DNA from 2 places in the Paenibacillus sp. FSL H8-0260 genome. Region 1 is predicted to be linked to the other one. Evidence: predicted binding sites of a transcription regulator. Region 1 holds the regulator's gene; the other holds the start of a gene.
The links. Region 1 encodes LexA, which represses DNA repair genes until DNA is damaged. Its sites were predicted from a motif close to CGAACATATGTTCG; they were not measured.
Positions count from the first base shown of each region.

Region 2: a site for LexA is predicted at 1,989-2,002, ahead of recA (recombinase RecA). Genes of this name have one in related genera too.

Region 1 covers NZ_CP150298.1:3,905,348-3,910,356, reverse strand. The annotation lists gene MHI51_RS17360 (methyltransferase domain-containing protein) at 1-479, shown strand, start outside; gene MHI51_RS17355 (hypothetical protein) at 480-1,058, opposite strand; gene MHI51_RS17350 (hypothetical protein) at 1,281-1,661, opposite strand; gene MHI51_RS17345 (L,D-transpeptidase) at 1,812-2,150, opposite strand; gene lexA (transcriptional repressor LexA) at 2,328-2,954, opposite strand; gene MHI51_RS17335 (LysM peptidoglycan-binding domain-containing protein) at 3,206-3,619, shown strand; gene MHI51_RS17330 (DUF896 domain-containing protein) at 3,729-3,938, shown strand; gene MHI51_RS17325 (hypothetical protein) at 3,988-4,509, shown strand; gene MHI51_RS17320 (HAD family hydrolase) at 4,544-5,009, shown strand, end outside.
Region 2 covers NZ_CP150298.1:4,210,313-4,215,321, reverse strand. The annotation lists gene pgsA (CDP-diacylglycerol--glycerol-3-phosphate 3-phosphatidyltransferase) at 1-376, shown strand, start outside; gene MHI51_RS18675 (competence/damage-inducible protein A) at 485-1,771, shown strand; gene recA (recombinase RecA) at 2,072-3,136, shown strand; gene MHI51_RS18665 (regulatory protein RecX) at 3,247-3,972, shown strand; gene rny (ribonuclease Y) at 4,289-5,009, shown strand, end outside.

The DNA.
Region 1 (5,009 bases):
AAGATGCAGATGTATTAGCGGACGGATATGACTGGATTTTTTGCCATAATGTGCTTGAATATCTCGATGATCCAAAACAATTGTTAATGGACATTAGTAAAAAACAAAATGAAAACGGAATGCTTTCTCTTATAACTCATAATCCAGTGGCAAAAGTGATGAAAAAAGCCGTTATGAATAAAGATCCTATGGGGGCTATAGACAGTATTGGAAACACGCAGGAATATAGCGGCATTATTCAAACAGACATTACCATCTATACAAAAGATCAATTAGTGGAATGGCTCGCGGAGTGTGGTTATGAGATTAGAAGTATATACGGAATACATAATATCTACGGATATATCGTGGATAATGAAATAAAAATGGATGAGCAATGGCATGTAGAAATGGTGGAGCTAGAGCTTAAGTTAAGCAGTTTATCTCCATACAAGGACGTTGCTATTTTCACACATCTTATTGCGCAAAAAGCAACTTAATTATTCAGAGACGATTGACCTGAACAGTGCATGCAATTGCTGTACTTGGGAGAAAGCTTCCTTGTACTGGTTGTCGGATTGTCGAATAGGCAATAAACCCGGCAAGAAGGAGATACAATACACAGGCGTTTCTTTGCTGTTCATATATATTTTAAGCGTAAGCTCTTCAATCACATTAGCTTCTTCATCGGTGTCCTTAAGGATGTTAATATCTGCACTTGTTGCAGTAGTTTTGCTGTTTTGATGTCTTTTGGATACTTTTGAAAGGGTGAGTGCGTTAACCACAATCTCGGATCCCATTACATTATCAAAAGAGTATAGCTTTGCTACTGCTTTTTTGTTACTCTTCGGATTTTTGGTACCGATTGCCAATTTTTTATTAGGCTCGTTAAGTGCGATCAAGTGAGATTGATTGGGGGGAATGAATGTTTTGGTGAAGCTGATGTTAAAAGATGAGGTCGCATTAACTAGCTTAGAAATTTCAGATGAAGCAGATAGCGTTTTCAATTTTATAATGGCGGCACTTAGAATTAAAACAACTCCTAAAATAGCAAATAAGTACATCAGGATAATCAGCATATAATCACACCTCCTAGTTATCTCATTAGACTCAAATTGTTGCTTATTGAAAGATATGCCTGAATGATCTCCACTAGTATCTTTTAAAAGGCAAATTCGTGGAATTATAGGATCGACTTCACGATTAACCCAAAAAAAGCACCCAGAGAAACCTTCCGATTCTGCAAATGATGCAAAATTGGGGGTTGCTGCAAGGGTGCTTTTTAAGGTGATTATGTAAACCTATAGAAAATTGAAGGCAGTGATATGATCGGTATAAACAATCAGCTGTTTGTATTCGATCGGAGTCCCATAACTAGCATAAGGTCTTACAGTAACGTCATTGAGGACAACAAAGTTATAGCTGAAATTTTTATCAGGGTGTTCTGCTCCCAAATAAGATATGTATTCGTCTACAATTACATCATCCATCAAAGATTTTAAATCAAATACATCCTCTTTGTTGGAGACGGTTGGAGAGACGATTCCCTGAATGCTGCCAAAAGAGGTGAGCAAATTCACTTTTTTTCCACTAGCTTGTTCATCATTTAAAAGTAAACCGGACAGCTTACCCAGTGCATCGACTTTAAAATCGACGAGGGTTCTAATTTTTGAATTATTCAAACTAAACACATCCTTTTCAATTTGCAATCCTGTTAACAATATTCGACATATAATCACCAAACTCCTAGTATGCTAATGAAAAAATACTTACTTATGTAATGACCCCCATTTTTTAATGTGATTTGGGGGTTGCCGAGCCTCCATTCGAATTTAATTTCTTATCGTTACTTGTGTGCCTATAGGGACAATAGCAGCGAGTGCTAACACATCCTCGTTGTACATCCGGATGCAGCCGTGGGACACCTCTTTCCCAATGGAGGAAGGGTCATTGTTTCCATGAATTCCGTAGTGTGGTTTAGACAGTCCCATCCAAAAAACACCGAAGGGACCCCCTGGGTCGGGTTGTTTGTTAATAATAGTGAATTCACCCACTGGGGATTGGGTTAACATCTTACCGATGCCGACAGGGAAACCTCTAATCACAATATCATTGTCCAGAAGATATAACATTCGTTGGGTCAGATCTACAATAATTCGGTAGTTGGGCATTATACGCAACACTCCTTTCTAATTAGGATATGAGCAGAACGCCTAAAGGGTTATTCATAGAAAATGGCCATTTTAGCCATTGGGAACAATTGTTCGTAAGTGGTTGGAAAGCAAAAAAACGTAGAAAAAAGGCTGTTCCGCATATGCGGAACAGCCTTTTATGTTAGAAGTGCATACTTAGTGGATATCTCGAAACAATCCGATGACTCTTCCGAGAATAGTTACGCGATTAAGGCGAAGCGGCTCATAAGCTGGATTCTCCGGCTGAAGCCGTATATGATCACGTTCCTTGTAAAAGGTCTTAACGGTTGCTTCATCTTCTTCGGTCATGGCTACAACGATATCTCCGTTGTCCGCTGTTTGTTGTTGGCGAACAATCACATAGTCACCATTCATAATGCCTGCGTCCACCATACTATCACCCATGACAGACAGCATAAATACTTTGTTGTCACCTACATAGTGAGTAGGAAGTGGGAAGTAGTCTTCGATATTCTCTGTAGCAGTGATTGGTACCCCGGCGGTAACTTTACCTACGACAGGAATCCGTGAGATGGTCTGCGCGAATTGGTGAACATTCTCTGAATCCTCTTGGCCTAGTAATTCTATTGCACGTGGCTTCGTTGGATCTCGACGAATAAGTCCCTTCTTCTCAAGCCGGTCCAAATGACCGTGAACTGTGGAGCTGGAAGCAAGGCCAACAGCTTCTCCAATTTCCCGGACGGAAGGTGGATAACCCTTGCTGCGGACTTCGCTTCGTATAAATTCCAGGATCGCCAGCTGGCGACTTGAAATCTTTGACATTGGAATCAACCCCATATAGTAATGTTTGGGAAAATTATAACATAGAACTACCGTTCGCACAAACATAAGTTCTAACTATTATAAATATTAATCTGCTAGAGTTAAAAAATGGTAGACAAATGATAATAAAATGAACCGCTTGAGTCTCTCGAAAAAAAGAGAACAATTGTTCTGAAATAGTATTGAACAAAACACATGTTCGTGTTATTATAAATTCGAAAGTAAGAACAAGTGTTTGGAGGATGATGATTATGCTAAAATACAGTACATACCGCAGCATCTACGACAAGGCCCCAGTGGTTGAATCTATAGGACATAATGACGTTGCCCGTAATTCCGCTAAGGTGAAAGAGATAACGGAACGTTTGCTTGGAGGGATGATTTCGTTGTTCCGTCAAGATTTCTTTATTAAGTTAATATTGATTTTCGTGCTAGTATTATCTGGCCTAACAGTAGTGGGAAATGTGTTTGCAGGATCGACGACTATAATGAAGGAAGAGAAGCGGATTGTGGTTGAACGTGGAGATACACTATGGAGTATTGCCCTTAAGAATAAACCAGCTGATATGAAGACAGTTGTTTATATAGAAGGAATTAAACGTTCAAGTGGGATTAAGAGTAGTCAAATTAACGCTGGAGACATACTTACTTTACCTATTTATTAATTTTCTGAGAACATAATAGAATGACCAGTAGAGCTTGCAGGGAGTAGACCTTGACAAGCTCTTTTTCTCATGGCAGAGTTAGAATTAATTTATAGGGGGAGGGAAAGTATTGAATATTGATGAGTTGGTCGCGCGAATTAACGAATTGGCACGCAAACAGAAGAGCGTAGGCCTTAATCAAGAGGAAGTGGCGGAACGCGCCAAGCTTCGTGAAATTTACCTGGGGAATATCCGCAATAACTTCCGAGCACAATTAAATACTATTGAAGTAGTAGATAACGATGAGCATGAACAAGGTAACAAGGGGCTTAAACATTAGCTCGCTGTTCCTTTTCATAGATATTTCAGGATGACTAGGGGGAACGCACATGGCCCGTTCTTGGGAAAGAATGGTTCAACGCAACACACAGCAAATCAACAAGCAAAGAAAGAAACAAGGCAAGGATACGATTTATGCCTCTAAATCTCCTACCCAGAATGCCGAAGTCTTTAAAGGTCGCAACATTGCATTTCCGGTAGTGTTAGTGATACTTGGCACTATGTTTTGGGTAGTTGGTTCTATTGATCAGGCCAAAGGCAATGGCATGCTGGCTAATTGGCTGGGAGTAGTACTGTACTATTTGCTGGCAGCGCTATTGTTCTTCCGTCGTCCGTACTTGAAGGTGGAAAAAGCAAGACTGTCCACTATTAAATTCAATCGCGAACGCGGACTTCCAGCTGCAGATATTGAGAAAATCACCCTTTCGCGTGGAGCTGTAGTCATTAAGCACAAAGGGAAACGTACGAAATGGATTTTCACAAAACTTATGAATCGCTATGATACTAATGCGATGAGTACACGATTAGAAGCATTTGCTAAAGCTCACAACATTGAAGTAGTTCACGAATAGAACTAGACCAGTTAAAGGGAGAGGGAGACCTGTAATGCCAATTTCTGCTGTACTATTTGACCTTGATGATACATTGCTGTGGGATGATCGGAGCGTCGAAGAAGCATTTCGTTCTGCTTGTGAAGCCGCCGGGGATACGATTGATCCACAAGAACTAGAAGTTGCAGTTCGTAAGGAAGCAAGTAGCTTGTATGAATCTTATGAGACGTTCCCATTTACAAAGATGATCGGAATTAATCCTTATGAAGCACTCTGGGCTAACTTTACGGCAGGTGAACAGCCAGAATTCCGTCAATTGGAGCAGCTTGCACCGGTATATCGTAAAGAGTCTTGGCGTCGCGGACTTGCAGTGTTAGGGGTGGAAGACGAAGCACTAGCTGAGACCTTGGCAACTAAATTCGCAGCAGAGCGCAGAAAACGTCCATACATCTATGAAGAAACAATGCATGTACTGGAACAGTTACGGGGTCAAGTGAAGCTTTTGCTACTTACGAACGGCT
Region 2 (5,009 bases), 300 kb from region 1:
CACCAATCTCGGTAAACTCCTTGATCCACTTGCGGACAAACTGCTGGTATCTGCAGTTCTGATTTCACTTGTGGAGCTGGGCAGATGCGATTCATGGATTGCTATTGTAATCATCAGTCGTGAGTTTGCAGTCACCGGACTTCGCCAGATTGCATTGCTAGAGGGAAAAGTGGTTGCCGCCAGCAAATGGGGCAAGATAAAGACGGTTGTACAAATTGTTGCGATCTCACTGCTGTTGTTGAATAATTTCCCATTTCAATTTGTCAGTATTCCTGTAGACGATATTGCTATTTGGGCCGCAGCGCTGATCACTATTTATTCTGGAATTGATTATTTTGTGAAGAATAAGGATCTGCTACAGCTGCATAATGCGTAAGCATGTAAGCTGGATGTACAAGGAAAGGTAATAGGTGAAGCACCTATTACCTTTTTTGAAATCCAAAAGCAGTGTACCTACATTATAACGAGGAGGCGAAAGCCAGGTATGAAAGCGGAGATTATTGCAGTAGGGACAGAGCTTTTGCTCGGTCAAATCGTGAATAGTAATGCCCAGTTTTTGTCTATAGAGCTAGCTGCCATCGGGATCGATGTATACTTTCAAACCGTTGTCGGTGATAACAGCAGCCGCCTGCAGCAAGCCATCGAGATCGCTCAGAGTCGGGCCGACGTTATTATCTTTACGGGCGGAATTGGCCCCACTGAGGATGATCTGACTAAAGATGCACTGGCTGCATCGCTAGGTAGAACGCTCCATATTGATCGTTTGGCGATGGATCATGTACAACGTTTCTTTGATGATCGTAAGATCGTTATGACCGAAAATAACCGCAAACAGGCACTTATAATTGAAGGAACTACACCGTTGCCGAATGAAATCGGTCTTGCGGTTGGGATTGCTTTTGAGCATGAGAAGAAATATTATATTGTGCTTCCAGGTCCACCTCGTGAGATGAAACCGATGTTCGTAGATAAAGCAGTACCGTGGCTACAGCAGCACGCCTTGACGAACGAAACACCGCTTTATTCAAAAATGCTCAAATTTGCCGGCATCGGAGAATCACTGCTGGAGGACAAGCTCATCGAACTGATTCGCAGTCAGACGGATCCAACGATTGCTCCGTATGCCAAAGAGGGAGAGGTAACTGTTCGTATTTCGACAAAGGCCCCTTCTGAGCATGAAGCTACAAAAAAGCTGGAGATACTGGAACAACAAATCAAGGAGATTTTGCCGGAACATTTGTATGCGAACATTGATGTGCCGCTGGAGCAATTGATTGTGGATTGGATGGCGGATGCCGGCCTGACCTTAAGTGCGGCAGAGAGCTGCACCGGAGGTTTGCTGATGGAGAGCATAACAAATATTCCAGGCAGTGCATCGATGTTTGCCGGCGGAATCGTCTGCTATTCGAATGACTTAAAGAAAAAGCTACTGAATGTGCCAAGTGCTTATTTGGAGGGACCCAATGCTCCTGGAGCCGTAAGTCGAGAAGTTGCCGAGGTGTTGGCTGACCAAGTGAGAATGATTGCAGACAGCGATTTCGGCTTATCTGTTACGGGTGTGGCTGGACCGGGTTATTCTGAGCGCAAGCCTGTTGGACTTGTATTTATCGGCTTGGCTGAACGGGGACGTAAGACAGAGGTCTATGAGCTTAATCTTAAAGGTACACGGGAAAATATCCGGTTGCGTACTGTAAAGGCTCTGCTGTATCGTCTGTGGCGGAGACTTGAGGAACGCAAGGTGGAGACACCTCTTGAGGGTTCAGACTTGTAATGGGAGATTAGCCCAGTTATAATAAACACATACGGAAGAACCGTGGCACTGAGATTTCTTTGCTGCGGTTTTTTGTATATTTGCAGAGATTTTGATCACGATGGCTACTCATGATCATAAGTCGTTGATGTCCGGTGAAGTGGGGAATTTAACTAACTTCTATCTCCGGAGGGAGGCTTACAATAAAAGGGATAAATAACGCCCGAGACAAAAAAAACGAATGTATGTTCGAAAAAAAGCTTGGCAAGACCTTAAAAACACGTTATTATATTACTATAAACAGTGAAGGAAGTGGTCTGATTGTCAGATCGTCGTGCAGCGCTTGATATGGCGCTTCGTCAAATAGAAAAACAATTTGGTAAAGGTTCGGTAATGAAACTGGGAGAATCCACGCATATGCAAGTGGAAGTTGTACCTAGCGGATCTTTGGCACTTGATATTGCGTTAGGTATAGGCGGACTTCCAAAGGGACGTATTATTGAAGTATATGGACCGGAATCTTCAGGTAAAACAACAGTTGCTCTTCATGCTATTGCAGAAGTGCAAAGACAAGGCGGACAAGCTGCATTTATCGATGCCGAGCATGCGCTTGATCCGAAATATGCACGTAACTTGGGCGTAAATATCGATGAATTGCTGCTTTCTCAGCCAGACACGGGTGAACAAGCGCTGGAAATCGCCGAAGCACTTGTTCGTAGTGGAGCCGTTGATATTATTGTCGTTGACTCCGTTGCTGCTTTGGTACCTAAGGCTGAAATTGAAGGCGATATGGGTGATTCCCACGTCGGATTGCAGGCTCGCTTGATGTCTCAAGCACTTCGTAAGCTTTCTGGTGCCATTAGCAAATCCAATACGATCGCTATCTTTATCAACCAGCTTCGTGAGAAGATCGGTGTTATGTTCGGTAACCCTGAGACAACTCCGGGTGGTCGTGCATTGAAATTCTACTCTTCTGTACGTTTAGATGTACGTCGCGTAGAGAGCATCAAGATGGGGAACGATGTGGTTGGTAACCGTACTAAGATCAAGATTGTGAAGAATAAAGTAGCTCCTCCATTTAAACAGGCTGATGTTGATATCATGTACGGTGAAGGGATTTCCAAAGAGGGAAGTCTTGTAGATATCGGTACTGAAATGGATATCGTGAATAAGAGTGGTGCATGGTATTCCTACGAAGGCGAGCGTCTCGGTCAAGGTCGTGAGAATGCTAAACAGTTTTTGAAGGAACATCAGGATATAGCCCTTATTATTGAGAATAAGATCCGTGAAGCAAGTAATTTATCCACTATTGTTGCTGCGCCGAAGAATGAAGATATTATTGCAGAGCAAGAAGAAGAAGAGAAATTGCTTCTCGAAATCGAATAGTATATTAAGCAATAGGACGCCCTGTGATTGATTGTTGCAGGGTGTCTTTTCTTAACAAGTAATGAAAGTAAGACGATAACCGATCTATTGCTATGAGGTGACAAACAACTATGGTAATACAACTGGATTTTGAAGCAGAAGAACAAGATGAGCAGGTGTTATCTGATTTTCCTGAAGGAGAACTCTTAGAGATCACTAAAGTAGAACGTCAAAAGAAATCTGACCACCGTTATATCATACATTTCGGAGCATATAACATGACTGTGCACGAGGACGTCATGATTAAATATCGAATGATTACTGGTAATTCTTTTATGAAGGCTGATTTGTTGGAAATTGTTGTAGCTGATGAGCGTCAACGAGCTTATGTAGAAGGCCTCCGTTATCTAGAACGTAAACCACGCACCGCTATGGAAATGACTCGCCGTTTACGCCAGAAGGAAATAGGAGAGACTATTATTGCGGAAGTGGTGCAGCGGCTGCAGGAGGAAAGACTTCTTGATGACCCTTTATATGCTAAGCAATGGGCAGAGCAACGAATAGCGAACCAGCGGAAAGGGAAGATGTGGATTCGACAAGAGCTACGTGAGAAAGGGATTGACAAAACCCTTATATCGGAAGCTTTGGAGAATATTACTCCTGAACAAGAGCTGGAGAGCGCACTCGAAACTGGGCGCAAGAAATGGAATCTCATCCGTGGAGAAGCTTCAGATAAGCGAAGAAAGACTGGAGCCTTCCTTATGCGCCGTGGATTTTCGGGCGATATGGTTCGCCAAGTGATCAATACTTTACTTGCGGAAGACAATTATAAAGGTGAAGATGAGGAGTTTTACTAGAATCACTGATTCTCTTGACATTAATGCGTATATCGACTCTCTTGACAATGTCTTTTTATAAATAATAAAATATAACATGAATCGGCATAAAATTAGAATCCTTTTTCCTTCCCAAAAAGGAGACTGTTTTAAACGGTTCACGTACAACTCATATGAAATGTAATCGCCGGATAAGGCGGGCAGTGTGCATGTGCAGCATGTGCAGTATGGCAATCGGTTGTTTACCGGTTTTTTGTATGGTGATGAACGGATAGTTAAACAACTGCACAATTCCCAGGGATATACCTTGGAGAGGAACCAACGAGGAGGTGAACAGATGCTGGAATCATGGATCTGGGTCATTATCGTTCTCGTTGTAGCTGCAATATTCTTTGGGTTCGGTTATTTTATTCGTAAATCCCTTGCAGAAGCTAAAATCCAAAGCGCAGAAAGAGAAGCCGTTGTCATCGTTGAGAATGCGAAGAAGGACGCTGAGGCGCTGAAGAAAGAAACAGTATTGGAAGCTAAGGACGAAGTCCATAGAATCCGTACTGAAGCTGAGAAAGAAACTCGTGAACGTCGGAATGAAATCCAACGGCAAGAGAGACGTTTGCTGCAAAAGGAAGAATCTCTGGATAAAAAAATGGAATCGCTTGAAAGAAAAGAAGAACAAGTAGCTAACAAAGAGAAACGAATTGATGAAACCCAACAGCAAATTGATGTTATTTACAAAAACCAAGTCACTGAATTGGAACGTATCTCCAATTTAAGCATCGAAGATGCAAGAAGTATCATTCTTAGCAATGTTGAGCAAGAAGTTCGCCATGAAACGGCACAAATGATCAAAGAAATTGAACAGCAGGCGAAAGAAGAAGCGGATAAGAAATCCCGTGAAATCATCACACTCGCTATCCAACGCTGTGCAGCTGATCACGTAGCGGAAACAACGGTTTCAGTTGTTACGTTGCCGAATGAAGAGATGAAAGGTCGGATTATCGGTCGTGAAGGCCGTAATATTCGTGCTTTGGAAACTCTTACAGGTATCGACCTCATTATTG